DNA from 4 places in the Promicromonospora sp. NPDC057138 genome. Region 2 is predicted to be linked to each of the others. Evidence: riboswitches for the same ligand, from Rfam matches in the RefSeq annotation. Region 2 holds a riboswitch; each other region holds the start of a gene.
What was found. A riboswitch is a leader RNA that binds a small molecule or an ion and turns the genes downstream of it on or off. The one in region 2 is predicted to bind thiamine pyrophosphate.
Positions count from the first base shown of each region.

Region 1 (7,106 bases), on a different contig from region 2:
GGGCTGCGCTCGCCCGCCAGGCCGAAGCCCTTGCCGAAGCCGGCCCGCTCGATGAGCCAGGCCGCACTCGTCTTCACGAGGGCCGGGTCGATGGCGCCGAGGCTCGGGCCGGTGGTGGTCTCCGGCGTCGACGAGCGGACCGGGTACCGGGGCGCGTCCTCCGGAAGGTGCGCCAGGTGCGCCACGGGGATCACGGGGTTGGTGAAGAACGAGCCCGAGTTCCAGCGGTCGTGGTCCGGCTCCGCGCCGAAGGGCGGGTTGTCGAGCAGCATGCCCTTGCCGCCGCGCAGGCCCAGCACGGTCTCGCGGACGTCCTTCATGGGCGCGCGCTGCCCCACCTCGACGCCGAGGCGACGGGCCAGCTCCCCGTAGCCCACAGGCGCCGACAGCGTGCCGAGGCGGAACTGGAACTGCACGTTCAGCACCACGTAGCGCGGCGACGGGTACCACGGGGCGCGCGGGTCGTCGTCGCGGCCCTCGCTGTGCATGGAGCGCTTGAGCAGCGACGTGCGGTACCCGAAGTCCAGCTGCCCGACGGCGAAGGTGCGCACCCGGCGCTCCGCCCGGTCCCAGGTGCGGACCAGCGAGACGACGCCGGACAGCTCCTGCCCGTACGCGCCGATGTTCTGCACAGGGGCGGCGCCGACCGTGCCCGGGATGCCCGAGAGCGACTCCACGCCGACCCAGCCATCGGAGACGGCGCGCTCCACGAGCTCGTCCCAGTTCTGGCCGGCCGGGGCGCTCACCACGGCGCCGCCGCAGGTGTCGTTCGACTCGACGGTGATGCCGCTGCGGGCGTCCCGCACGACCACGCCGTCAAAACCCTCGTCAGCCACCAGCAGGTTCGAGCCGCCACCCACGACGAGCAGCGGCACACCGGCGTCGTCGGCGGTGCTCACCGCCTCGATCAGGGCGGACTCTTCCTCGGCTTCCACGAACGAGGCCGCCGGGCCACCCACTCGCAGCGTGGTGAGTTCGGCGAGGCTGGGGGCCACCGCTTGCGCCTGGACGGTGTCTGCCGGGTATGGGCTCACCCTGCAAGCCTATCTACCCGGCGCGTGGGATTTGTGCACATCTTCGACATGACGTGGGTGATGTCTGCCATTTCTGGAACCTTTCGGTGCCCGCAGACGTGTTCAGTGCTCGCTCTCGCAGGCCTGACCGGTCCGCCGGCGCGCTCCGCTGCCTTTACTACCTCTTCACACCGGCGGCCGAGGGCAGCGGCCGGACCGAGCGCGCCAGGATCAGCGCGAGCAGCATCGGGACCAGGAGCACCAGCACCGCCAGGCGGTAGCCCGTCGTGTGCGCGACGAAGCCGATCAGCGGCGGCCCCACGAAGAATGCGGTGTACGCGATGGTCGAGACCGCGGCCACGCGCATCGCGGCTCGCCGCGGCTCGTCGGACGCCGCGCTCATCCCCATCGGGAAGCCCATCGCCGCGCCGAGCCCCCACAGCCCGACGCCGACCAGGGCCAGCCACAGGATCGGGACCAGCGCGAACGTCAGCACGCCCACGAACGCCAGCAGCGCGGAGAGCACCAGCACCGGCACACGCCCGAACCGGTCGATGGCCCCCGTCCCGGCGAGCCGGGCGGCGGTCATGGCCGTGAGGAAGACGGCGAGGCCGACGGCGCCCATCCCGTCGGACGTGCCGAACCCGTCCACCACCGCGAGGCCCACCCAGTCGTTGGCCACGCCCTCGGTCAGCGCGGCGGCGAGCACCACCAGCCCGATCGCCAGCGTCCGCGGCTCGCCCCAGGCGGCGAGCAGGCCCCGGATGCCCGACGGCGGCGGCGTCATCTCTCCCGGGTCGGCGCCGTCCGCGCTGCCCGCCCCGGCGGTGGCCGCGCCGTCCGGCAGCGCCGCCGCGACCACGCTCGGGGAGAAGTAGCGGACCGCGATCACCACCGACAGGAGGGCCACCGCGCCCGCGGCCACGACGTGCCAGAGGACCGGGACGTGCGCCTCCGCCGCCAGGATGCCGAGGCCGGCCCCGACCACCGTGCCGAACGAGAACCCGGCGTGGAAGACCGGCATGATCGCGCGGCCGAGGCGCTGCTCCACGGCGGCGCCCTCGAGGTTCATCGCGGCGTCCCAGACTCCGGCGCCCACGCCGAACAGGACCAGGCCGAGCCGCACCGCGAGGTGCTCGCCGGCGGCGACGCCGAACCCGGCGACGGCGAGGCCGACCACGAGCACCCCCGCGAAGCTCAGGACGGTGCGCGCGGTACCGAACCGCTCGGCGACGAGGCCCGACAGCGGGATGGCGGCGACGGAGCCGATCGACCCCGTCAGCAGCAGCAAACCCATCTCCTGCTCGGAGAAGGACAGGCCGTCGCGGACCGCCGGAAGACGGGATGCCCAGCTCGCGAAGGCGAACCCGCTGGCTGCGAAGACGACGAAGACCGCACGGGCGGCGGCGTGTGCAGTAGGCACTGAACTCCTCGGTGCGATTGAATCTCCCGACCGTAGGCCACAATCTGGGATCAGCCCAGCAGATACCTGGGTCCTGCACCACCGGTGCCCGAGGCGAGAGAAGGAACCGCGATGAGCCGCCAGACCGTACGACCGACCCTCGCGAGGGTCGCCGAGCTGGCAGGTGTCTCCGTCTCCACCGCGTCGCTCGCCTTCTCCGGTGCGGGACCCATCACCCCCGAGACCCGGGAGAAGGTCCTGGCCGCCGCGCGCGAGCTCGACTACTCCGGGCCCAACCCCCTGGGGCGGCAGCTCCGGTCGGGGCGGTCCGGGATCGTGGGTGTGGTGATCGGCGACCAGCTCGGCCGGTCGTTCCGGGACCCCGTCTCCACCCAGGTGCTGCACGGCCTGGTCTCCGCGATCGGCGAGCAGGGGCTGGGCGTGCTGCTCGTGCCCGGCATGCCGCAGGGCGCCACCGCGCAGTCCATGGGGCTCGCGGCCGAGGCGGGGCTGCCTGCCGCCGTCGACCCGCTGGTCGAGGCCGCCGCGATGGACGTCGCGGTGCTCGTGTGGGGGACCCTGAAGGACGACCCGAACCTGGCCGCCCTGCAGCGCCGAGGCGTGCCCGTCGTGATCGGCGAGGGGCAGAACGTGCCCGGCGTGCCCGTGGTCAGCGTCGACGACCGCCGAGGCGCCGCCGAGGCCGTGCGGCACCTGGTCGAGCTCGGGCACACGCGGATCGCGGAGATCACGCTGCCGTTCGGGCGGGACGAACGGTCCGGGCTGGTCGACGCCGACCGGCTCACCGCCGCCGAGCGCACGCCCACCCGCAACCGGCTGGCCGGCGTCCGGGACGTCATCGAGCCCGTGATGTCGTGGGAGACGCCGGCGTCGCTCGTGGAGCACGGGCGCGACGCCGCCACCGAGATCCTGTCCGAGTGGGCGCCCGCCCGGGACCGTCCGACGGCGATCATCGCCCACTCCGACCTGCTCGCCGCGGGCGCCGTGATCGCGGCCCGCGAGCTCGGCCTGCGGGTGCCCGAGGACGTGTCTGTGGCCGGGTTCGACGGGCTCGACCTGCCGTGGCTCTCCCCCGACGTGCTGACCAGCGTGCACCAGCCGCTCGTCGAGAAGGGCCGGGCGCTCGGCCTGGCCGTCATCGCGCTGCTCGCCGGCGAGCAGCCGGAGTCGGTGGTGCTCCCCGTGAATCTCGTGGAGGGCACGACGACGGGCCCCGTGCCCGACCTGACCGCGCTCCCCTGACCGTCTGCCCACCTGTCCGCGAGGTAGAGCGTGTGTCCGGACAGGTGCTCTACCTCGCGGACGGATGGTCGGTGAGGTAGAGCGTGTGTCCGGACACACGCTCTACCTCGCGGAACGCGGCTAGGGGCGGAGCTGCGGGGCCGGGAGGTAGACCTCGGCGCCCGCCGCGCGGAACTCCGCGGACTTCTGGGCCATGCCCTCCGCCTGGACGGCCGCCGTCGCGCCCGCGAGCGCACCCTGGGCCTGTGCCCCGCCGAACTCGTCGCGGATGTCCTGCGAGATCCGCATCGAGCAGAACTTCGGCCCGCACATCGAGCAGAAGTGCGCGGTCTTCGCGGCCTCGGCCGGGAGGGTCTCGTCGTGGTACGCCTCGGCGAGCTCCGGGTCGAGCGACAGGTTGAACTGGTCCCGCCAGCGGAACTCGAAGCGGGCCTTGGACAGGGCGTCGTCCCGGTCGCGGGCGCCCGGGTGCCCCTTGGCGACGTCGGCGGCGTGCGCGGCGATCTTGTAGGTCACCACGCCGGTGCGCACGTCGTCGCGGTCGGGCAGGCCGAGGTGCTCCTTGGGCGTGACGTAGCAGAGCATCGCGGTGCCGTACCGGGCGATCTCGGTGGCGCCGATGGCGGAGGTGATGTGGTCGTAGCCGGGCGCGATGTCGGTGACCAGCGGGCCGAGCGTGTAGAACGGGGCGCCGTCGCACAGCTCCTGCTGCCGCTCGACGTTCTCCCGCACCAGGTGGAACGGGATGTGCCCGGGTCCCTCCACCATCACCTGGACGTCGTGGGCCCAGGCCCGCTTGGTCAGCTCCGCGAGCGTGTCGAGCTCGGCGAACTGCGCGGCGTCGTTGGCGTCGGCCAGCGAGCCGGGACGCAGGCCGTCGCCCAGGGAGAAGGCGACGTCGTACCGGGCGAAGATCTCGCAGAGCTCGTCGAAGTGCGTGTAGAGGAAGTTCTCCTGGTGGTGCGCGAGGCACCAGCCCGCGAGGATCGACCCGCCGCGCGAGACGATGCCGGTGACCCGGTCCGCCGTGAGCGGCACGTACCGGAGCAGCACGCCGGCGTGCACGGTCATGTAGTCGACGCCCTGCTCGCACTGCTCGATCACCGTGTCGCGGTAGACCTCCCAGGTCAGCGCGCTCGCGTCGCCGTTCACCTTCTCCAGAGCCTGGTAGATCGGCACCGTGCCGATGGGCACCGGCGAGTTCCGCAGGAGCCACTCGCGGGTGGTGTGGATGTCGTCGCCCGTGGACAGGTCCATGACGGTGTCGGCGCCCCACTTGGTGGCCCACTCGAGCTTCTCCACCTCCTCAGCGATCGAGCTGTGGACAGCCGAGTTGCCGATGTTCGCGTTGATCTTCACGAGGAACGCCCGGCCGATGATCATCGGCTCCGACTCCGGGTGGTTCACGTTGTTCGGGATGATCGCCCGGCCGGCGGCGACCTCGCTGCGCACCAGCTCGACGTCGCAGCTCTCGCGCAGGGCGACGTACCGCATCTCCGGCGTGATCACGCCCTGGCGGGCGTAGTGCATCTGGGTGACGGTCCGGCCGGGGGCAGCCCGGCGCGGCCGACGTCGTTCGCCCTGCCACTCCTCGGTCGCGGCACCGCGGCGCAGTGCGCCGCGGCCGTCGTCGGCGAGGGCCCGACGGCGGCCGTCGTACTCCTCGGTGTCTCCCCGGGCCACGACCCAGGGTTCGCGGGCCGGCGCGAGGCCGCGCACCGGGTCGGAACCCGGCCCCTGGGTGCGGTAGACGCGCACCGGCTCGTTCGGGGTGCCGTCGGGGGACGGCGCCAGCGTGATCTCGGTGACCGGGACCCGCAGGCCGTCGTCGTGCGGTGTGCTGTGCCCGCCGTCGTGCTCGGCTGCGTACTCGTACGCGAGCGTGCGGGACTGGGTGTTCTCCATATGAGACTCCTGCTTCCTACGCCGGTGTTAACCGGACAGGTTCAACGGTCCCGGGCCGTCCAGCCCGATCTCAGCCCCTGCGTGAGGCACCCGTGGGATCGCGGACGACGTTAGCACCGCGGACCGGCGTCGGTCGCCTGGTCTCTCGGATGACGCCGAGCTGTCCCGACTTTCGATGCCAATTCACCCCCCGGTCTGGTAAAGAAGGTCCACGGCTCACCCACCCAGTGGCGGGCCCCGGACATGGAGGTGGGCATGTCGATTCGAGGAACACTGCGGACGAGGGCGTTCGCGCTGGCGGCGACGGGAGCGCTCGTGGTGCAAGCAGGGATCGTGGCGAGTGCGGTGCCGGCGGCGGGTGCGCCCGAGCCGGGCCCGGCGGCTTCGGACAACCAGATCACGCTGACCGCATGGAACGGCTACCGCGAGCTCCTGGCGGGCAGGACGTCGAACCTGCGGCCGAGCACCAAGGGCGGGCTCGTGCTGCGCGGCGCGAGCGAGACCGTCGAGTACACCGACCCGTACGGCGACGGCACGCCCGTCGCCTACGAGACGGGCCGGTGGACGTCGCCGGTCGTGGAGACCGGGTATGCGGTCGACGAGTCCGTGAGCTCGTGGAACGCGCACACCCCCACGGGCACGTGGGTCGAGATCGAGTTCCGCGGGCGCAAGGCCGACGGGACGTGGACCAAGTGGTTCGTGATGGGCCGCTGGGCGTCAGGCGACGAGTTCGCTCCGGCCGACGGCGTCGGCGACATCCACCGCACATCCGTGAACGGCCAGACCGACGCGGACGCGTACCTGTTCACCGACACCTACGTCGCGAAGTCGGGCTACGAGCCCGACGCGTTCCAGACCCGGGCCACGCTGTACCGGCCCGCGGGCACGCGGGTCTCGCCGCGGCTGAACGGTGTGAGCACCATGACCAACGAGTACCTGCCCGACTCGCACTACACGGGCACCAGCGACTTCACGCTCGGCCGCGAGGTGGCGCTCGACGTGCCGCAGTTCAGCCAGAATATCCACCGCGGCGAGTACCCCGAGTTCGGGGGCGGCGGCCAGGTGTGGTGCTCGCCGACGTCGTCCACGATGGTGATCTACTCCCACGGGCTGGAGGTGCCGGCCGAGGAGCTGGAGGGCATCGAGGCGCCGAACGGCGACCCGCAGGTCGACTACGCCGCCATGAACACCTGGGACTACGCGTACGAGGGCGCGGGCAACTGGCCGTTCAATGCGGCCTACGCGAACACGTTCGGGCTGCAGTCCTTCGTGACCCGGCTCCGTTCCCTCGCAGAGGCGGAAAAGTTCATCAAGGCGGGAATCCCGCTCGTCTTCTCGATCAACTTCGAGGAGGAGGAGATGCCGGAGGCCGGGTACGGCACCGACGGGCACCTCGTCGTGCTGCGCGGGTTCACCGCCGAGGGCGACCCGATCATCAACGACCCGAACAAGGCGAGCAACGAGGCCGTGCGGGTCGTGTACACGCGGGAGAACTTCGAGCGCGTGTGGCAGACGTCGACCGA
Region 1 is NZ_JBHUUX010000021.1:156-7,261, reverse strand. It holds gene ACFT2C_RS13710 (UDP-N-acetylmuramate dehydrogenase) at 1-1,034, opposite strand, end outside; gene ACFT2C_RS13705 (MFS transporter) at 1,192-2,436, opposite strand; gene ACFT2C_RS13700 (LacI family DNA-binding transcriptional regulator) at 2,548-3,678, shown strand; gene thiC (phosphomethylpyrimidine synthase ThiC) at 3,799-5,583, opposite strand; TPP riboswitch at 5,580-5,685, opposite strand; gene ACFT2C_RS13690 (C39 family peptidase) at 5,839-7,106, shown strand, end outside.
Region 1: it holds a riboswitch for thiamine pyrophosphate, as region 2 does, so the genes downstream of both, thiC (phosphomethylpyrimidine synthase ThiC) here and ACFT2C_RS18090 (thiamine ABC transporter substrate binding subunit) in region 2, are expected to answer to the same signal.

Region 2 (7,106 bases):
GGTGTCGCTCCTGGAACAGGCCGGCCTCACCGACGTGAGCACCTACCTGGTGCCTGACGGCGTCGAGGAGGTCCGGACCGCGCTGCGGACCGCGCTCGACGACGGCGCGCGGCTCGTGATCACCACCGGCGGCACGGGGATCACGCCACGTGACCTCACCCCCGAGGGCACGCGCGAGGTGCTCGACTACGAGATCCCGGGGATCGCGGAGTCGGTCCGCCAGCAGGGCATCGCGGCGGGTGTGCCCACTGCCGCGCTCTCCCGGGGGCTGGCCGGAGTGGCCCGTGGCGCGGGCGGGACGCGCTCGCTCGTCGTGAACCTGCCGGGATCGTCCGGTGGGGTCCGCGACGGGCTCCAGGTGGTGCTCACCCTCTGGGCGCACGTCCGCTCCCAGCTCGAGGGCGGCGACCACCCGCCCCCCGCCACGCCGACGTAGAACCAGGGTGAGGTAGGTCGGCCTCGGCGGAGCGGGGTCAGCCGCCCGCGAAGGGGGGGAGGACGTCCACCGTTGCGGTGTCCGGGATTGTCGCCTCGTCCGACGGCGCGCGGGCGCCCGCTATCAGCAAGGCGCACTTCGGGAGAACGGCGGCCAGGGCCGGGTGCGCGGTCGCGAGGGTCCCGCGGAGGGCGCCGACCGACGTCGGGCCGGCGAGCTGTTCGGTGGTGAGACCGGCGGCCTCGCGGGCACCGGCGAAGTAGCGGACTGTGATCATTCCGCGCGCACCCAGTCGCCGGACTTGCCACCGGTCTTGCGCTCCAGCCGCACGTCCGCCAGCGTCACGGACTTGTCCAGGCCCTTGACCATGTCGACCACGGCCAGGCCCGCGACGGCCACGGCCGTGAGGGCCTCCATCTCGACGCCCGTGCGGTCGGCGGTGCGGACGGTCGCCGTGATCGAGACGCCGTCGTCGGTCACCTCGAGGTCCACCGCCGCGCCGTGCACGCCGATCACGTGCGCCAGCGGCAGCAGCTCGGGCGTCTTCTTGGCCGCGGCGATGCCCGCGATGCGGGCCACCGCCAGCACGTCGCCCTTGGGCACCGCGCCGTCGCGCAGCGCCCGCACGACGGCGGGGCCGCAGCGGACCGTGCCCGAGGCCGTCGCGGAGCGGATGGTCGGCTGCTTGGCGGTGACGTCGACCATGCGGGCCTGGCCACGGTCGTCCAGATGCGTGAAGCTCACGGGACCAGGGTGTCATGGGCCGGCAGGTGCGCGAGGCGCGCGACGGCGTCTGAGACCTGGTCCGGCGTGACGGACCCCAGGCACGGATGGCCCGGCAGGGGACACGTGCTCGCCCCCGTTGCGCGGCACGCGGCTCCCTGGTCGCCGAGGACAAGCCGGGGCACCCCGTACGGCACCCACCGGTCCGCGGGCACGACCGGGGCGAACAGGCTGACCACCGGCGTGCTGACGGCCGCGGCCAGGTGCGCGGGCCCGGTGTTCCCGACCACCACGCACGCCGCCGACTCCAGGACGGCGGCGAGCTGGGCCAGGGTCGTGTGCCCGCCCAGATCGGTGGCGTGGCCGCCCGCCACGTAGGCGGTGAGCTCGCGCTCGGCGGCGGAACCGGTCACGAGCACGTCCCAGCCGTCGCGCGCGAGGTGCCCGGCGATGGCCCGGGCATCCTCCGGGAGCGGCGCCCGGGCGGGCACGGAGGCCCCCGGGTGCACGACGACGGAGCGCCGCACCCCGGTGCCCCCGGCCCCCAGGGCGTGCTCCGCGGTGCGCGGCACGGCGGGCAGCGGACGGCGGACGGCGAGCAGCCCGTCGTCGTCCACCGGCAGGCGCGCTCCGGCCTGATCGGCGAGGTCGAGGCAGGCCTCGACCTCGTGCAGCCCCGGCGGGCGGTGGTGTCGCACGTCCAGCAGCGAGCCGGGGTGATCCTCGGTCGCCGCGACGATATGGCGCACCCCGGCCAGGCGGGCCAGGAGCGCCATCGGGAGCGGCGACTGGCCGGAGGACGTGAAGATCACCGCGAGCTGGTAGCGGCGCGCGACCAGGTCGGCCACGAGGTCGAGCAGGGCCTCGGGCGAGACCCGGGGCGGCTTCGCGCCACACCACGGCGCGTCGAACCGGAGGACCTCGGTCACCCCGGGCAGCAGGTCCGCTGCCTGCAGGCCCGAGGCGGAGACCAGGAGGTCCACCTGGTCGTACGTCGCGGCCAGGGCACGCACGGCAGGCCCGGTCAGCAGCACGGCACCGTCGCTGTCCAGCCGAACCGCGAGCACCCGGACCGGGCGGCTGAGGGACATGGCAGGTGACCTCCACGGAGGGGCGTCAACGGGCTTCTTCCGGTTCTTCAACACTCACCGGCCGGAGAACCACTCGCATCTCCAACCGACTCTCGACGGCCTCGTCGCGTCCGCGCTGGTCGCGCCGTCCGCGCAGGTCAACGTGGTGCGAGGCCCTTCGTAGCTGGGCCCTCGAGCAGGGCGCCGTCCGGGTCGAAACGGGACCCGTGCACCGGGCAGTCCCAGGACTGCTCCTCGTCGTTCCAGCGCACGACGCCGCCGAAGTGGGGGCAGATCCGGGACACCCGCGTGACGCCGGGCCGCTGTCCCGACGGGCGGCCCACCGCGCAGGCCCAGCCCTTGGTCTGCTGGGCGAAGGTGGCGGCGGTGTGGCTGCTCGGTACGGGCGGCCGGGCCCACGGCTCGAGCGCCGGGCCCCACTCCACGGGTTCGCCGAGGATGCGGCCGGCGAGCGCCAGCCCGGCCGCGGCCCCGCTGGTGAGGCCCCACTTGCCGTAGCCCGTGGCGACGAGCACCCGCTCGTCGCGCGGGACGGCGGGCCCGACGAACGGCAGCCCGGTATCGCTGGTGTAGTCCTGAGCCGCCCACGCGTGCCGGGACGGGCCCACCGGGAGATGCCCGCGGGTCCACTCGTCGAGCACGGCCAGCCGGCGAGCGGGGTCGCGCTCCCGGCCGACGACGAAGCCCTCGCCGCCCACCATGAGCAGCCCGTCGGCCATGCGGAGCGAACGTATGGGCGGCCCGGCGGTGATCGACATCGTCTCGGCGAACCCCGGCGGCAGCGCGCCGGGGTCGGGCACCTCCCGCGTGGTGAGCAGGCTGCGGCCCGCCTCCAGCCGGAGGATCAGGCCGCCCTGCCGCCCGGGCGGGACGGCGGTGGCCAGCACGACGCGGTCGGCGAGCACGGTGCCGCGGGTGGTGCGCAGCGCGACGCCGGTCCCCAGCCGGTGCACCTGCCGGACCCGGACGCCGTCGTGCACCGGGACGCCGCGCGAGCGCAGGCGGGCACGGAGCGCCGAGAGCATGCGCAGCGGGTCGACCTGGGCCTGGCCGGGCAGGCGCACTGCACCGAGCGTCCGCGCGGGATACGGCGGGTCCTCCTCCCACTGCGCGGCGAGCCCCTGCCGGGCGCAGGTCGCGAGCACGGCGTCGACGTCGGCCACCTGCTCGGGGGTGGTCGCCACGGTCAGGTCGTCGCGGCTCTCGACCGGCACGTTCAGGTCCTCCAGGGTGCGGCGCAGCCACCCGAGCCCCGCGAAGCCGGCCGCGAGGTAGTCGCGCACCACGTCGTCGCCGTGCCGGGCGATGCGCGCGAGCCGGGTGCCCTGGAGCACCGAGAGCTTGCCGGTCGAGCGGGCCGTGGTGGTCATGCGGGCGGTCCCTGCGTCGAGCACCACGACGTTCGCGCCGCCTTCGGCGAGGAGCTGGGCGGTGACGACGCCGGTGAGCCCCGCGCCGACCACCGCCACGTCGGTGCGCAGCGGGCCGGGGGCCAGGATCCCTTGGGTGCCGATGCCGGCGTCGCCGGGATCCGTCGTCGCGTCGTGGGGGCTCTCGCTCACGGTGCACCTCCTGTGCCGGTGTTCGGTCCCTGCGCCGGGCTCCTTCAGGCTGGCACGAGGCCGCGCCGCTCGCACCGGACAGCCCGGGGAGTCACCGGACAACTCGGAGCCGGACAACTCGGAGGAGGAAAGGGGCTCCCCTACCCGGGCGAGTCGCTCTACAATCGAGAGCGCGGAGTCATGAAGCGGCTCCCGGTCCGCATCGGATCTGGGAGGGATACATGCCCCCTTTCAAGCAGCCCAGGCTCGCTCTCGTGGACGGCGCCGGAGGCGACACCGCGACACCGCCACCGAACGTCTCGGTGGGAGACCTGGCACAGGCTCTCGGCCTGGGGACCAACCTGCTCGTCGGCCGCTATCGCGTCGAGCTCGGCTCGGGGACCTGGTGGTGGTCGGACGAGGTCTACACCATGCACGGCTGGAAGCGGCACGAGGTCGAACCGGGCCTCGAAGCGCTGTGCTCGCGGAAGCACCCTGACGATCGCGGCCGCATGGTCCGTGCCGCCGCCGAGGCGCTGCGGTTCGGCAGGCCGTTCGCCTGCGCGCACCGGATCGTCGACCGGAAGGGCCGTACGCGCTCGCTGGTCGTCATCGGCCAGGGCTGGCGCGGCAGCGAGGACCGGCCGCCCGAGCTGGCCGGGTACGTCATCGACGTCACGCCGGTCGAGAAGGAGGCGCTGACCCGCCGGTCGGACGGCGTGGTCACCAGGGCCTTCGTCAGCCAGGCGGTGATCGAGCAGGCCAAGGGCGTCATCGTCGCGGTCCGCGGCGTGGACGACGAGACCGCCGGCCACCTGCTGCTCGACGCCGCTAGCAAGGCGGGCGTACCGCTGCGGCTGGCGGCCGACCAGGTCATGACCAGGCTGCGCGCCGAGAGCGGGAAGCAGGGCGTCACGCAGGCCGCGCTGACGCGCGCGCTCGACGGCATCGAGCCCGTGGGCCGGCCGCGGGGCCACGACCCGCTGCTGACCCGGCGGCCGCGCAAGCTCGCGGGCTGAGGCTGGCTGAGGTGGGCTCGGGTTGGGTCGGCCGCGGGTCGAGCCCGCTCGGGGGCCGGGGGGCCAGTGCGTCGGACGGCGTGGTGTGCCGAGTGTCGTCAGCGCGCCGATCGGCGGGCGGCAAGCCCCCGGGCGGCCTTGTGCGCGCCCTTGGCCGCCAGGCGCTTGGCGAGCACCGCCGTGCCGGCGGCGACCGCCGCGAACACGGTGGCCTGCACCAGGTCCAGCTCTGGGTCGTCCGGCTTGTTGGGCGCGTCGTTACCCGTCACGCCCTTCCAGATCATGCCGACCGCCTTTTGCGCGACCCAGCCGGCCGCGAGCGTCAGGGCGAGAGTGCCGACCTTCTCGGCGAGTGTCTGTTCCGTCTCAATCTGGGCCACCTCCACACCGTAGCCCCCGACGGGCCAGTAGTCTGGTTGGACACGACAGGGGAGCGCCCCACGGGCGCTGAGAGTGCGGACAACCGCAGACCCTTGAACCTGATCCGGGTCACACCGGCGGAGGAAGTCGAGGCACGATGTTGCGTCTTTCGGGTGCCCACAGGGGCACCGTGCACACCGGGACGGTCGGAGCGGTCGCCGCGGCGGCAGCCGTCGCACTGCTGGTCGCCGGTTGTTCCGGCGGCCCGGGGTCCGGTGGCTCCGAGACCGGCGGGGGAGACCCGTCGGCGTCGGGCACCGTGACGCTGGTGACCCACGACTCCTGGGCGCTCGACGACAAGCTGATCGACCGGTTCGAGAAGCAGTCCGGCATGACCGTCGAGGTCAGCGCCGCGGGCGACGCCGGAACCCTGGTGAACCAGCTCGTCCTGACCAAGGACGCCCCGCTCGGCGACGCCGTGTTCGGCATCGACAACACGTTCGCCTCCCGTGCGCTGGAGGCGGGAGTGGTCGAGGCGTACACGCCCGCCGACCTGCCCGACGGCGTCGAGCAGGTCGGCGGGGCGCTCACCCAGATCGACCAGGGCGACGTGTGCGTGAACGCGGACGAGGCCTGGTTCGAGAAGTCCGGCCTGGAGGTGCCGAAGACCCTGGAGGACCTGGCCGACCCGAAGTACCGGGACCTGCTCGTGGTGACCAACCCGGCGACGTCGTCCCCCGGGCTCGCCTTCCTGCTGGCGACCATCGGGGCGTTCGGCGAGGACGGCTTCGAGGACTACTGGGCCTCGCTCGTGGACAACGGCGTGAAGGTCGCCGACTCCTGGGAGGACGCGTACTACGTGGACTTCTCGGGCGCCGGGGAGGGCGGCAAGCGGCCGCTCGCGCTGTCGTACGCGACGTCGCCGGCGTTCACGGTGAGCGAGGACGGCTCCACGTCGACCACGAGCGCCCTGCTGGAGACGTGCTTCCGGCAGGTCGAGTACGCGGGCGTCCTGGCCGGCGCCGACAACCCCGAGGGCGCGCAGGAGCTGGTGGACTTCCTGCTCACCCAGGACGTCCAGGCCGCGCTGCCGGAGTCGATGTACATGTACCCGGCCGACTCCTCGGTGCAGCTCCCGAAGGACTGGCAGAAGTTCGCGCCCCAGGCCGACGCGCCGTTCGAGGTGGAGCCCGCCGACGTGAGCGAGCACCGCGACGAGTGGATCGAGCGGTGGACCGAGACCGTAGTCGGCTGAGGCGGCCGCTGGGCCTGAAGCCCGCTGCGCTGCTCTGGGGGACGGCGGTCGCCGTCCCCCTCGGCTTCCTCGCGGTCTTCTTCGCCTGGCCCGTGGCCGCGCTCGTGGCACGCGGTTTCGTGCCCGACGGCGTGCTGGACCTCACCGGCTTCACCGAGGTGCTGTCCCGCCCGCGTACGTGGCGGTTCGTCGGGCTCACGCTGACCCAGGCAGTGCTCGGCACCGCGTTCTCGGTGCTCCTCGGCCTGCCGCTCGCCTATCTCCTGTACCGGCGTTCGTTCCCCGGACGCACCCTGGTGCGCGGGCTCGTGACCGTGCCGTTCGTGCTGCCCGCCGTGGTGGTCGGCGTCGCGTTCCGCGCCTTGTTCGCCCCGGGCGGCACGCTCGGGTTCCTCGGGCTGGAGGAGTCGCTGGCCGGGATCGTCGTCGCGCTCGTCTTCTTCAACGTGTCAGTGGTGGTGCGGACGGTCGGCGGGCTGTGGGAGCGGCTCGACCCGCGCACCGAGCAGGCCGCCGCATCCCTCGGCGCGAGCCCCGCGCGGGTGTTCCGGACGGTGACCCTGCCGTCCCTGGCGCCCGCCGTGGCGTCGGCGGCCTCGGTGGTGTTCCTGTTCTGCGCTACCGCCTTCGGAGTGGTGCTGGTGCTCGGCGGGGTGCGGTACGGGACCATCGAGACCGAGA
Region 2 is NZ_JBHUUX010000034.1:45,498-52,603, reverse strand. It holds gene ACFT2C_RS18125 (molybdenum cofactor biosynthesis protein B) at 1-436, shown strand, start outside; gene ACFT2C_RS18120 (MoaD/ThiS family protein) at 474-713, opposite strand; gene moaC (cyclic pyranopterin monophosphate synthase MoaC) at 710-1,180, opposite strand; gene ACFT2C_RS18110 (glycosyltransferase family 9 protein) at 1,177-2,250, opposite strand; gene ACFT2C_RS18105 (FAD-dependent oxidoreductase) at 2,388-3,812, opposite strand; gene ACFT2C_RS18100 (PAS and ANTAR domain-containing protein) at 4,034-4,810, shown strand; gene ACFT2C_RS18095 (DUF4235 domain-containing protein) at 4,909-5,190, opposite strand; TPP riboswitch at 5,228-5,333, shown strand; gene ACFT2C_RS18090 (thiamine ABC transporter substrate binding subunit) at 5,328-6,425, shown strand; gene ACFT2C_RS18085 (ABC transporter permease) at 6,401-7,106, shown strand, end outside.

Region 3 (7,106 bases), on a different contig from region 2:
ACCCGACGCGCAGGACTATCGGGTTGGACTGCCAGACCTGGGTGTACCGGACGGTCTTGCCCGGGACCGGGGCCTCGACCTGCATGCCGTCGCCCGCATAGATCGCGATGTGGCCGGGCGACCAGAGCAGGTCGCCGGGTTGCGCCTGCGACCAGGGCACCTCGGTCCCGGCGTACCGCTGCTCGGACGAGGTCCGGGGCAGGTTGATCCCGACCTGCGCGAACACGTAGGACGTGAACCCGGAGCAGTCGAAGCCCGCAGGCGTCGTGCCGCCCCAGACGTACGGCACTCCCAGGTAGCGCATGGCGACCGATATGACGGCGGACCCCGACGCCGAGGCCGGGATGTCGATCGCCGCCGCGGCCTCGGCGGCCGCTTCCGCGGCCTCCGCGGCGGCCTCGGCCTCCGCCTCGGCGGCGAGCTGTGCCTGGTAGTCCTCGTTCTCCGCGGCCGAGACGACGGAGACCGCCGCCTTCTCGACCTTGAGCTCCGCATCGGGTGCGACCGCCACGACGCCCGCGGCGGCGACCGTCTCACGGGCCTGCGCGGTCAGGGCGTTCAGGTCGGTCGCGTTGAGCGTGCCCTGGACGGGTGTGCCGGCCAGCGACGTGCTGACCGCGTCAGCCGGGGCGGCCTGGGCGGCGGGTGCGGCGACGAAGGACAGCAGCACGCCCGAACCGGCCGCCGCGACGACGGCGGTGCGGCCGGCGAACGCGCTGACCTGCTCGGAGGTGGCTCGGGCGACGTCGGCCAGGACCGGGCGGCGGGCCGCCCGGTGCCGACCGCGGCCAGGTGCGGTACTGGTCGGGTTGAAGCTGGGCTCCATGAAAGCGGGGACCTTTCTGATCGGAGTAGAACCACACGCGCGACCCCGCTCCGGGGCGCGCTGGAGCCGCCGGCACCCAGGGGTGGCGCCGACGGGATGTGGTGGTCTACGTCCGGGAGATCCCCAGGGCGGTCAGCGACGGCGCCGCGGCGTCGGTCACGCTCGACCGGACCGGGGGCTCGCGGTGTGCCAGGTCGGCCACGAGCCACTGCGCGGCGAGCTCCGGCATCACGGCCGGCCCGGGCGGCGGCTGACGGACCGGGTCGCCCTGCGCCGTCAGCGAGCGGTGGTCGGAACAGCCATGGGCGCCGTCGTCCGGAGGTGCGAGGGCTGCCTCGACGTCCGGCGCCTCGGCGACGGTCGTCTCGGCGGCGGGCCACAGGCCCGGGCTCTGCACGGCGGCTTCGTCCGCGTGGCCGGCGGCCTGCTCGTTCAGGTGGACGCCGCACAGGACCTGCGCGCCGAGGACGGCGAGCACGAGGAGCATGACCGTCAGGACGCTCGCTGACCAGCGCCGATGGTCGGCGAGCAGCGAGGAGGGGCGACGTGTCAGGCTCATGGCGAGGCCAAGAGTAACGGAGCGGATACGGTGCCAGGCAACATCGGGCTCTACCCGTCCGCGCCCGCGATCCGGCGGCGCAGCGCGGCGGCCGCGGCCCGGGGGTCGTCCGCCCGCGTGATGGCGCGGACGACGACGACGCGGCGCGCCCCAGCGTCGAGCACCTGGTCGAGGCGGGCGGCGTCGACCCCGCCGATGGCGAACCAGGGCGTGGCCGGCTCGCGGGCGGCGACGTCGCGCACCAGGTCCAGGCCGACGGCGGCGCGGCCCGGTTTGGTCGGCGTGGCCCACACCGGCCCGACGCAGAAGTAGTCCACGCGGGGCTCGGCCTCGGCGGCCAGCGCCTGGTCGAGGGAGTGGGTGGAGCGGCCCAGCACGGGGCCGTCGCCCAGCAGGGCCCGCACCGCGCCGGGCGGCAGGTCGCCCTGGCCCATGTGCACCACCGGCGCTCCGGTCAGCCCCGCGATGTCGGCCCGGTCGTTGACCGCCCACAGCGCGCCGTGCTCGGCGGCCACCCGGGCGACGAGCGCGTGCAGCTCGACCTCGCGGGCCGCCTCCAGGGACTTGTCCCGGAGCTGGACGACGTCGACGCCGCCCTCCAGCGCCGCGTGCAGGAAGGGTTCGAGGTCGCCGGTGTCCTGACGGGCGTCCGTGCACAGATACAGGCGGGCGTCGGCGAGCCGGGTACGGGGGTCCACGACCGCGAGTGTAGGGCTATCGTTGTCGCGTGCACGGGAGCCCCGGACGGGGCTGAGAGGGCGCAGGGCGCCGACCGTCGAACCTGATCTGGGTCATGCCAGCGAAGGGAGCAGAACTGTGAGCAGTCATGTGTGCGACGTCCTCGTCATCGGCGGGGGCATCGTCGGCCTGACCGCGGCCTGGCGCGCGGTGGAGGCCGGCGCGAGCGTCGTCGTCCTGGACCCGTCGCCCGGCGACGGCGCCACCCACGCCGCCGCCGGCATGCTCGCGCCCGTCATGGAGGCGGGCTTCGGCGAGAAGGGGCAGGCGCGGCTGGGCACCGCCTCGCTCGCCCTCTGGCCGGCGTTCGCCGAGGCACTCGAGCGCGCGGCTGGCTTGCCGCCGGGCGCCGTCGGCCTGGAGACCGCCGGCACGCTCGCCCTCGCCTACGACCGCGACGACCTGGTCGCGCTGCGCCGGCTGCTGGACCTGCACAGCGGGTGGGGCCTCGGCTCGGCGGAGATCGCGCCGGACGAGGCGCGGCTGCGGGAGCCCGGCGTCGGGCCGCGGGTGGCGGGTGCGGCGTGGGTCCCGGGCGACCATCGGGTGGACCCGCGTGCCGTGCAGGTGGCCCTGTCCGCCGCCGTCGCCGCGCACGAGATCCTCGTGCGGCGCGCCGCGGTCTCGCTGACCTGGGCGGACGACGCCGTCGTCGGCGCGCTCGACGAGGCGGGCACGGCCTACGCCGCCGGGACCGTGGTCCTGGCCGCCGGGCACGCGAGCGGCTCCCTGTTCGCGGGAGCCCCCACCCGCCCGGTGCCCGGCACGACGCTGCGCCTGGCCGCCGACGTCGACCGGGCGCCCGCGGTGGTGGTGCGGGGCACCGTGCAGGGCCGCCCCGTCTACGCCGTGCCCCGCCCGGTCCGGCCCGACGGGACGCGCGAGGTGGTCGTGGGCGCGACGTCGGACGAGCGCGCGGACGACCACCTGACCCGGGCCGGCGACGTCTTCGCGCTGCTGCGCGACGTGCGCGCCCTGCTGCCCGGGCTCGACGACGCCGTGCTGCTGGAGACCGTCACCCGGTCCCGGCCCGGCAGCCCCGACAACGCGCCGATCCTGGGCTGGGCGGCCGACGGCCTCTACCTGGCCACGGGGCACCACCGCAACGGGATCCTGCTCACGGCGCTGACGGCGGCCGCCGTCGACCAGGCGCTGGGCGTGGCGCCGGACGGCCCAGCAGCCATCGCGGCCGTCGAGGCCGCCGCCCGGTTCGCGGACCCGCGCCGGTTCGCCGACGCATACAGCACTACTCGAGGAGGCACAGCATGACCGCAGCACCGTCCGCGGCCGCAGCACCGTCCGCGTCGCCCGGCGCCGCCGGAGCGCCGATCGCCGAGGCGCCGGGGGCCGCCCTCGTCAACGGCGAGCCGTACCCGCTCGACAGCCCCCTGCCCGTCGCCGACCTGGTCGCGCGCCTGCTGCCCGGCCTCGTGGTCGACGGCGCGCCGCAGGGCGTCGCCGTCGCGCTCGACGACGCCGTCGTGCCGCGCGGCGCCTGGGGCACCACCACGGTCCGGCCCGGAGACCGCGTCGAGGTCGTCACCGCAGTGCAGGGAGGCTGACCATGGACGACGCACCGCTGACCATCGCGGGCACGCCGCTGGGATCGCGCCTGGTCATGGGCACCGGGGGAGCGGCGAGCCTGCTGGGCCTGGAGGACGCGCTCGTAGCGTCCGGCACGGAGCTGACCACCGTCGCGATGCGGCGCGTGTCCCGGCCCCGGCCGTCGGACGACCCGGCCCGCTCCGGCGACCCCTCCGTCTGGGGCCTGCTCGCGCGCCTGGGCATCCGTGCCCTGCCCAACACGGCCGGCTGCTTCTCCGTCCGCGAGGCGGTGCTCACCGCCCAGCTCGCCCGGGAGGCGTGCGAGACGGACTGGGTCAAGCTGGAGGTCATCGCCGACGACGTGACGCTCCTGCCCGACCCGATAGGCCTGGTCGAGGCGGCAAAGGCCCTGGTCGACGACGGCTTCACCGTGCTCCCGTACACCAACGACGACCCGATCATCGCGCGCCGCCTTGAGGACGTGGGCTGCGCGGCGGTCATGCCGCTGGGCTCGCCCATCGGCTCCGGGCTCGGCATCGCCAACCCGCGCAACATCGAGGTCATAGCGGCCGCGGCGTCGGTCCCGGTGATCCTGGACGCGGGCATCGGCACGGCGTCGGACGCCGCGCTGGCCATGGAGCTCGGGTGCGACGGCGTCCTGCTTGCCACCGCGGTGACCCGCGCCGCGGACCCGGTGCGCATGGCCCACGCCATGCGGCTCGCCGTCGAGGCGGGGTACGACGCCGCCCGCGCCGGCCGGCCGCCGCGCCGGGAGCGGGCGCTGGCGTCGTCCCCGGTCGACGGGCTGGTCGCCGTCGGCGACAACCTGGTCGGGAACAACCTGGACCTCGCGCTGTGACCGCGCTGCCGCCGCTGGTCGAGCCCGGCCGCGAGCTGGGCCGCGACGAGCTCGCCCGGTACGCCCGCCACCTGGTGCTGCCGGGGATCGGCCCGGAGGGCCAGCGCCGGCTCGCGAACGCGCGCGTGCTGGTGGTGGGCGCGGGCGGCCTGGGCAGCCCCGCCCTGCTCTACCTCGCCGCGGCGGGTGTGGGCACGCTGGGCATTGTCGACGACGACGCCGTCGAGGTGTCGAACCTGCAGCGCCAAGTGATCCACGGCGTCTCGGACCTGGGGCTGCCCAAGACGGCGTCGGCGCGGGACGCGCTGGTGGAGGTCAACCCGCACGTCCACGTGGTCGAGCACCGGGAGCGGCTGACCACGGCGAACGCGCTCGACGTGCTGTCCGGCTACGACCTGGTGCTCGACGGGACCGACGCCTTCGCGACCCGCTACCTCGTCTCGGACGCCGCCGAGGTGCTGGGCATCCCGTGCGTCTGGGGTGCGATCTACCGGTTCACGGGGCAGGTCGCCACGTTCTGGGGCACGCCGCCGGACGGCGCCAGTGGCGTGACCTACCGGGACGTGTTCCCGGACCCGCCACCGCCCGGCGCGTCGCCGGACTGCGCAGCAGGCGGCGTGCTCGGTGCGATGTGCGGCACCCTGGGCTCGGTCATGGCGACCGAGGCGATCAAGCTCGTCACGGGGGCGGGCGAGACGCTGCTCGGGCGGCTCGCGATGTATGACGCGCTCGCCCTGACCTGGCGGCAGCTCGCCGTCCGGCGCGATCCCGCCCGGGAGCCCGTCAGGGCGCTGCTGACCGGCGCCGGCGGCGTCGACCCGTACGCGGCGTTCTGCGGGCTGCCGCCGTCGGACGGCGCGAACGGCGCGGACGGCGCGGCGGTGCCCGTGCGCGAGCTGGCGGCGCTGCGCGCCGACGGCGCCGAGCCCGCGGTGCTGGACGTCCGCGATCCGTGGGAGGTGGAGCTCGCCGCTCTGCCGGGAGCGCGCGTGGTCCCCTCGGGCGCCTTCGCCGGGGACGACGCCGTCGCGGCAGTCGCCGGCGTCGCCGCCTGGGCGGCGGGCCGGCCCGTCTACGTGCTGTGCAGGTCCGGCGTCCGGTCGGCCCGCGTGGCCCTCCGGCTGCGCGACGCCGGGCTGGCGGCCCGGTCCGTCGAGGGCGGCATGCTCGCGTGGGAGCGCGAGCTGGACCGGGCGGTGGACCAGGCGACCTGAGGTCCGCATATCTGCCCTGGGCGAATCCCTTCCCGCCAGGGTCGCCGTGCGTGTGTGATGGGTTCTATGGGCGATCACGAGCTGGGCGACCACGAGCCGGACGACAACGTGACCGACGATCACGAGGCGATGGACGCCTACTCGGCCTCGATAGTGCGTGTCGTCGACGCGGTGCTGCCGTCGGTCGCGGCGGTCTCGGTGCGGACGGTCCGGGGAGCGGGCGCGGGGAGCGCCTCGGTCATCCCCGGGGACCGCCTGCTGCTCACGAGCGCGCACGTCGTGGAGTCGGCGAGCGACGTGCGGGCGGCCTTCGGCGACGGCTCGGAGGTCGGCGCGCGGGTGGTCGGGCGCGACCCGCTCTCCGACCTCGCGGTGCTCCGGGCCGACGACGACATCCCGCCCGCCCTCACGCTCGGGGACGCAGCGACCCTCCGGGTGGGGCAGCTCGTCGTCGCGCTGGGCAACCCGCGCGGCCTGGCCGGCAGCGTGACCGCCGGCATCGTGTCGGCGCTCGGCCGGTCGCTGCCGACCAGCGCCGGGCGGATCATCGACGAGGTGGTGCAGACCGACGCGGCGCTCAACCCGGGCAACAGCGGAGGGGCGCTCGCCGACACGCGTGGCCGGCTCGTCGGCGTCAACACCGCGGTCGCGGGCATCGGCCTGGGCCTCGCCGTGCCGATCAACACGACGACCCGGGCGATCATCGACGAGCTCGTCCGCACCGGCCGGGTGCGGCGCGCGTGGCTGGGCATCGCCGGGTCGCCGGTGGTGCTGCCCGAGCCGGTGGCGAATCGGGTCGGCGCCCCGACGGGGATCCGGGTCGCGCAGGTCATCGCGCGATCCCCGGCCGACCTGGCGGGGATCCGTACCGGCGACATCCTCGTGGCCATCAACGGCGCCACGGTCGTCACCACGACGGAGGTGCAGCGCCTCATGGTGGGCGAGGCCATCGGGCGGCGCACCGAGGTGACGGTGTGGCGCAACGGCGCCCTCGTCGACGCGGTGCTGCACCCGGAGGAGCTCACCCAGGCGCGGTGAACCTCGGGCCGGAAGTGCTGTGACATCCCGGCCCGACCCCGCAGTCACGCCGGCCCGGGGATCTCACCCGACCCGCGGACGACGAGGCGGGTCGGCACGACGACCTGGCGGGCCGGGCTCAGGTCCCCGTCGAGGTGCGCGAACAGGCGCTCCGCGGCCAGGCGGCCGATGCGGTCCGGGTCCTGCGCGATGGTCGTGATCGCGGGCTTCATGAGGTCGCCGGTCTCGACGTCGTCGAACCCGACCAGGGCGATCTTGTGCTCCAGGCCGAGCTGCTGCAGGGCCCGGATGGTCCCGATGGTGATCAGGTTCTGGCTGGAGAAGATC
Region 3 is NZ_JBHUUX010000095.1:3,967-11,072, reverse strand. It holds gene ACFT2C_RS27480 (C40 family peptidase) at 1-826, opposite strand, end outside; gene ACFT2C_RS27475 (hypothetical protein) at 933-1,385, opposite strand; gene thiE (thiamine phosphate synthase) at 1,436-2,083, opposite strand; TPP riboswitch at 2,107-2,210, shown strand; gene thiO (glycine oxidase ThiO) at 2,202-3,392, shown strand; gene thiS (sulfur carrier protein ThiS) at 3,389-3,685, shown strand; gene ACFT2C_RS27455 (thiazole synthase) at 3,688-4,527, shown strand; gene ACFT2C_RS27450 (ThiF family adenylyltransferase) at 4,524-5,741, shown strand; gene ACFT2C_RS27445 (S1C family serine protease) at 5,808-6,779, shown strand; gene ACFT2C_RS27440 (LacI family DNA-binding transcriptional regulator) at 6,824-7,106, opposite strand, start outside.
Region 3: it holds a riboswitch for thiamine pyrophosphate, as region 2 does, so the genes downstream of both, thiO (glycine oxidase ThiO) here and ACFT2C_RS18090 (thiamine ABC transporter substrate binding subunit) in region 2, are expected to answer to the same signal.

Region 4 (7,106 bases), on a different contig from region 2:
GAGGCCTCGACCAGGCGGGCGTTCGCAGTGCGACGGAAGTCGGCGTCGTCGTCGCCGGGCTGGCCGATGGCCTCGATAGCGTCGTCGATCTGGGCGGTCAGGTCCGCACCGGTCAGCTCGTCGGCGTAGTGCTCAGCGGCACGCCGGTAGAACTCCGACCGCGTCATGCCGTGCTTCTGCGCGATGTGGTCGAAGCGCTCCGCAGTGTGGTCCGGGAGGCTGATCGCTGTCTTCATGGATCAACGGTATAACTTTTTCTACCCGCTCGCCAGGATCTACAGGCCATCGAGTTGCCTGGTCACTGTGTCGAGTGTCGGCCACGGAGGACCCTCGCGTAGCAAGCGCAGAAGCTCCACCCCGAATCGCCTCCCATTCGGAAACTGGTCGTCAAGGTCCCAACGCCAGGCGGCGACCATCGCGATGACGAGCTGCCGGCACTCGTCCAGCAGTTCTTGGTCAAGGCTGGGGTAGTGCTCGCAGACCGCCTCCGGAACATGGGCGAGGTCGAACTCGACGGGTCCGCGGCAGCACGTCTCGAGGTCGATGAACAAAGGGCCGCTCTTCGTGCTGAGCACATTGCCTGGATGCGGCTCGCCGTGGAGCAGCTGCTCCACGGCGCCGCGGCCGCCGATCGCTCGTCGCAGGCTCGCCAGAGTGCCGCTGAGGAACACGCGGTCCGCGTCGGCAAGCTCCGGCGAGCGGTCCGGGTTGGAGACGATTTCTTCCGCCTCAGTGATCCGGTCCGTGAACCTCGGGCTCGGCACGTCGACCTTGCGCATGCCGGCGTGGAGCTGCTCCAGCGCCTTGGCGTAGTCGGCCGGTGAGATGTGGGGTGTCACGGGCTCGTAGTAGGTCCACAGCGTCACTGCGAAGCCATCGCGCGTGTACACACGCGGGTCCACCCTCGGCTCCAACCGGCCCACCGGGCTTCCGACGTCGGCGAGCCGTTGAGCGAGCTCGACTTCGAGCTGTGCCACCTCTTGCCCCAGAGGAGCGACCCGGGCAAAGACGTCACATGGCGTCAGCCGCAGTGCCAGCTTGTTCGAGTTGTGGAGAACGATCGCATCGTTCGCTGGCAGATCCAGCGATGCGGCGACCGACGTCGCAGCTGCGATCGCATGCGTGACGTCCGTCATCTCCACCCACGAATCTTGGCATGAAACTAGGGACTAAAGTCCCTACCCAACCAGCCCGGGCAGGGGCAAAGTGGTTGTTGGCCTGCGAGACAGGCGAGGGAGCCGAGAGGCTGAGAGGTCAGAAGGTCGAAAGGCCGGCTGGCGACCCCCACAACCTGATCCGGACAATGCCGGCGAAGGGAAATCGCCTCGCAGGTCCTTTCATGCCCTGACGGGCAGCCTCCGTCGGGCAAGCCGCGATGGCGCTTGACGTGGACCGAGCCGGGCGCCAGGCCCGGGCGCCGGTTACCCTACGGCGTGCCAACGAAAGCGGGGATCGACCCGGACGAGCTCGCCACCACCCTTCGGGTGCTGGGCCGGCTCCAGGACCTCGAGCCCAACCATCCCGACGTCCAGACGGTCAAACGGGCGACCGGCTACATGTGGAAGCTGCTCAAGAAGTCCCGTAAGGCCGCGATCCGCGAGGAGCGTCAGGCGCACGACCGGAGCGTCATCGAGCAGACGGCGACCGGTTCGGCGGCGCGGATCGACGACGAGACCGCCGGCATCCCGCTGGTCTCGACCGCGCCGGGGGCGTTCGCCGGGGAGCTGCGCACCGCCCGCGGCTGCTACATCTGCAAGACGGACTACACGCTGGTCGACTCGTTCTACCACTGGCTGTGCCCGGCCTGTGCCGCGAAGAGCCATACGCGGCGCGACCAGCGCACGGACCTGACCGGCCGCCGCGCCCTGCTCACCGGGGGCCGGGCGAAGATCGGCATGTACATCGCGCTGCGCCTGCTGCGCGACGGCGCTCACCTCACCATCACCACCCGCTTCCCGAAGGACGCGGTGCGCCGCTTCTCGGCGATGCCCGACGCCGCCGACTGGCTGCACCGGCTCAAGATCGTCGGCATCGACCTGCGTGACCCCACCCAGGTGATCGCCCTGGCCGACGACGTCGCCGCGGCGGGCCCGCTCGACATCCTGGTCAACAACGCCTGCCAGACGGTCCGCCGGTCCCCGGGTGCCTACTCGCAGCTCGTCGCGGGCGAGTCGTCGCCGGTCGCCCCGCTTCCCCACGGGCTGGAACAGCCGGAGATGGTCACGTTCGATCACGTCTCGGAGGCGCACCCTGCCGCGATAGCGGGGGCACTGACCGCCTTGTCGGTCGCCCACCACGAGGGGCAGTCGCAGGACGACGCCGTCGCGATGCACACCGCGGCGTCCCTGACGGCGCTGGCGCTCCGGGCGGGCTCGGCCTCCCTGGATGCCCACCTGGCCGGCACGGCCGTCGATGCCGGCGGGCTTCTCCCCGACCTGCAGACGACCAACTCGTGGACCCAGGTCGTCGACGAGGTCGACCCGCTGGAGCTCCTGGAGGTCCAGCTCTGCAACGCGATCGCGCCGTTCCTGCTCATCTCCCGGCTGCGGCCCGCGATGCGGGCCGCGACATCCAAGGCGCGACGCGGGTACGTCGTCAACGTCTCGGCGATGGAGGGGCAGTTCTCCCGCCGTTACAAGTCCGCGGGACACCCGCACACCAACATGGCCAAGGCCGCCCTCAACATGCTGACCCGGACCTCCGCGGCGGAGATGTTCGAGAAGGACCGGGTCCTGATGACCGCGGTGGACACCGGGTGGATCACGGACGAGCGCCCGCACCAGGAGAAGCTGCGGATCGCCGCCGAGGGCTGGCATGCGCCCCTCGACCTGGTCGACGGCGCCGCCCGCGTCTATGACCCGATCGTCCAGGGCGAGGCCGGGACGGACCTGTACGGCTGCTTCCTCAAGGACTACGAGCCGTCGCCCTGGTAGAACAGCGACGCCGGGGTCCGGGCCTGCCCGAGCCTACTGAACCCGACCCAGCCACCGCCCCAGTGGTCCACCTTGCCGCCCTGGCAGACATCCGGGATACGATCAACTCGGACTTGGCACGTTGACCGCGGCCGCGGCGGTCAACGTTGTGCGGATCCCCGACAGGTATCTGCATCATCGCAACTTCCAAGCCTGGGTGGATCCCATCGTCACCGACGGCGCTCGTGCCGATGCGATCTTCCAGATGGTTGACTGAAGCACGACGATTGCGTCTACGGAGCTGTTCTCGGCAACATCACTGCAGGTGCGGCCGACGGAGGTGCGTATGGTGAGCGTCGGATCGCACAAGCCCAACATCCGGCAGGTGGCTGTGATCGCCGGGGTGTCGCACATGACGGTGTCTCGCGTGTTGAACGATCACCCGAACATCAAGCCGGACACGCGTCGGCGGGTGCTCGAGGCGATCGAGGAGCTCGACTACCGGCCGAATCTCGCGGCCCGCGCACTGGCGACGCAGCGATCCCGCCGCATCGGTGTGATCGTCGACAGCTCCGGGGCCTTCGGACCCACCAGCGTCCTGAGCGCCATCGAACTGGCAGCGCGCGGTGCGGACTACTCCGTTGCTCAGATCCCACTGCACGAGGGTGACGGGCTGTCACCGCAGGCGGCGGTCGAGAGTCTGATGATGCAGGGGATCGACGCGCTGTGCGTGATCGCGCCGCGATCCTCATCGGTGGCGGCGCTGCGTCGGGTGGTGATCAACGTGCCGATGCTCGTCGTGAAGGCCGACGCCGACCCCACCTTCCTGACGGTGTCGATCGATCAGCAGGCCGGAACGATGCTGCTCGTCGACCATCTGGTGGCGCTCGGACACCGAGACATCCTGCACATCTCCGGTCCGCTCGATTGGCTCGACGCGCGTGCCAGGGAGCGCGCGTTTCACTTCAGGACGAAGTCGTGGGGCATCCGCCAACGTCCGATCGTGGTGGGCGACTGGAGCGCCGACTTCACCTACGACTTCGCGATGGGATTGGATCGACTGCCCGACTACACCGCCGTCTTCGCTGCGAACGACGAAATGGCGGTCGGGCTCATCCACGGTTTGCACGACAAGGGGTTCGATGTCCCGAACGACTTGAGTGTGGTCGGCTTCGACGATGTCCCGCTTGCCCGTCACGTTCTGCCGCCGCTGACCACGATCCGCCAGGACTTCCATGCCCTCGGTGTCGCGGTGGTCGAGATGCTGCGTGCGGCGATCGAGGAACGGGAGATCCCCGCGTTCACACGGATCCCGACCGAGATCGTCACCCGAGCATCCACGGCGCCGCCTCGGGAGGTGCGTTGATGTCCGCGGGCGGATGTGTCACAGGCGCTCGGCCGCGTCCGACGCGCGCGCCTCTGCTCGTCCCCGCTCCACGGCGTTCTCGATGAGGGTGTCGAGCCGCCGACGCGAACGGACGCGGTTCCAGAGCAGCGCGATCAGCAGCAGGGCGACGCCGGCGAGCGTCAGCAGCTGGGGCCAGGGCATGGCCCAGACGAAGTGGGCGGTGGCCGAGGGTGGGACCGCGGCCGTCTCATCGGCGATGGAGGACACCACAGGTGCGACCGTGAGGTCGGCGGGGAAGCCGAACAACGGCCAGACGTCGTCGACGGCCAAGGCGTACGGTCTCTCCTCCCCCGGCAGGATCTCGCTTCGACGCTCCCCCTCGGCGGGGAACGCGACTCTCCGGCCGGCCACGTCCAGCACGCCCTCGACCATCAGCCGGGTGTTCCCGGTGTTGACCACGGTGAACGTCATCGCGATGTCTCCGGCGCGGAACGGATTCCAGGAGAGCAGGTAGTCGGTCTGCACCTGCTCGACGGAGAACGCCGGCATCAGCGGGCCGGTGACCTGCGTCATCACCTTGAAGCCGACCCTGCTCTCCACGCCCACCCCGGTGCCGTCGCCGTGCGCTCCGGAGATCACGGACGCGGCGATGCCTGCAGCATGATCGCCCGGCTCCGCATCCGCGGGGACCGTCAACGAGAACGGAACCACCGCTGTCGCCCCCGGTGCCACGATGACGCTGTCCGGCAGCCTGATCCAGGTTCCGGCCGCCACCGACTCCTGATCCGATCGGAGCATGTCGAATCGGCCGTTCGCGTTGTAGAAGCCGTCAGCGGCGGAAAGGCGGAAAGTGACCTGCTCGGCGCCGAGGTTGCGCACCGCCAGATCGTCCTCCACGGTTTCACCGGGGTCGACCGCGTGCTCCACGAACAAGCGCCCGTCCGGTCCGGATCCGTCGGCAGGCGTCACCGACCACGAGATCGGCGCGTCGTCTTCGGCGCCAGCCGCCGCGGGTGCGCCAAGTAGGGCAAGCGCGGCCAGCACGCTCACCAGCACACGGCGGAGTCGCACAGATTTCACGGGAATACCGATCAGGTGGTCGGGGGCTGGGCCGGTCGCCCGGACCCAGCCCCTCGTTCGGATGGTGCTCAGAACGCGTCTTCGAAGAGTGACAGTGTCAGCAGCGACGTGTAGCTGCCCGGAGCGACGTTCACGTCGGTCTTGAGGACGAGGTCCGCGTTCGCCGTCCACTGCCCGGCCGCGGCCTTCGCCTCGGCCGAGTCGAGCGCGAGCTGAAGCATCTCCTGACCGACGAGACCGACGTTGTTCGGCACCGGCGGCGTCGGGTCATCCTTCGACGTGGCGACTGCATCGCCGGCGGTGACCTCGCCGTTGCCGGTCGTCACCAGCGCCGGCGTCCAGCCGAGGTGGTCTGGCGTGATGCTCGGCTGCCCGGCGGCCCCCGTGAAGTCACCGGCCTGACCAGTGACGTACCAGTACACGCCGGCCGGCACGTCGGTGCGAGTGTCCGTCACCGTCACGTTCGGCAGGGCACCGGTGAACTGACGGTAGGTGGCCGTCGAGCCGGTCTCGGTCAGCACGGACTCGGTGCCGTCGACGGTCAGGCTCAGCGCACCGCCCGCCACGGGGGCGATGTCGACCTTGACGTCGACGCCCGAGCTGTCCTCCTCGTCCGGCCACGCCGCGAAGGCGGCGGCGCCGCCAACGCCTGCCAGCAGCACTCCGCCGAGGATGCCTGCCGCGCAACGGACCGCGGTTCCCTTGGTGATCTTCATGTCTACTCCAGTTTCTCGGTCGGCGTCAGCCGTGCCGAATCAGCGATCAGCCCCAGGCTGTCGATTCGCTCCTCAGGCTTCGCGTGCGACCTCGGTCGGCATCGTTGCCTTCGTCGCGTTCCGTCTGTGGACCACGTTCCAGGCATGTTAACGGGAACAAAGGTCGGGTCTGGCAACTTTCATCCATCAGCGAGGTGACGAAACCGAATCGCTGGCGCCCTTTCGAAACAATTGTTGTTCCCGGTAACATGCGACAGCCGGTCTGTACGAACCCATTGACAGCGACGTCGCGCTGGGCGCGCGATGAGCCGGGAACAGCAACACTCAGCAAAGGAGCTGGTCATGCATGTGAGACCGATGAAAGTTCGATGGTTCGGCGCGACCGTGATCGCCGCCGCCCTTGTCGTGGCCGGCCTGGCCGTGCCACCGTCGGGCGCCGAGGCCAGCGTCGTCCGCACCGATCTGGTGAGCAACGGAGGGTTCGAGAACGGGGTCGCACCCTGGACGAGTCCGGATGGTGGGGTGCTTTCCACCGACACGGAGGTCGCTGCGAGCGGAGCGGCGAGCCTGAAGGTGACCGAGCGGACGCGCACGTCGTCCGGCCCCTGGCAGGACCTCGGCGGAAAGCTCACGCCCGGGTCGTCGTACGACATCTCGGCGACAGTGAAGTTCACTTCTGGCCCGGACACCAAGGAGTTCATCCTCACGCTGGCCTACAGCGATCGATACATCAACGTCGCTCGCGCGGTCGCGACGAGAGGGCAGTGGACGACCGTCAAGGGCTCGTTCACGATTCCCGAGGAGCAGGTTGTCACGGGCGCACGTGTCTTCATCGAGACACCATGGGTGCCCGATCCTTCCGCGGACCCTGCGGCGAACCTCATGGACTTCAACGTCGACGACGTCTCGCTGTTCGAGGTGGAGCCGACGTTCGAGTGGTCGTCCAGCGACCCTGTGATCGTGCCGCAGCCCACCGAGGAGCACCCGTCGCTCGGAGTCAAGGACCCGACTGTCGTGTTCGCCGACGGCAAGTACCACGTGTTCATGACG
Region 4 is NZ_JBHUUX010000010.1:65,691-72,796, reverse strand. It holds gene ACFT2C_RS09430 (ribbon-helix-helix protein, CopG family) at 1-236, opposite strand, end outside; gene ACFT2C_RS09425 (phosphotransferase family protein) at 276-1,136, opposite strand; TPP riboswitch at 1,224-1,337, shown strand; gene ACFT2C_RS09420 (SDR family NAD(P)-dependent oxidoreductase) at 1,434-2,933, shown strand; gene ACFT2C_RS09415 (LacI family DNA-binding transcriptional regulator) at 3,259-4,278, shown strand; gene ACFT2C_RS09410 (hypothetical protein) at 4,297-5,331, opposite strand; gene ACFT2C_RS09405 (hypothetical protein) at 5,409-6,056, opposite strand; gene ACFT2C_RS09400 (non-reducing end alpha-L-arabinofuranosidase family hydrolase) at 6,399-7,106, shown strand, end outside.
Region 4: it holds a riboswitch for thiamine pyrophosphate, as region 2 does, so the genes downstream of both, ACFT2C_RS09420 (SDR family NAD(P)-dependent oxidoreductase) here and ACFT2C_RS18090 (thiamine ABC transporter substrate binding subunit) in region 2, are expected to answer to the same signal.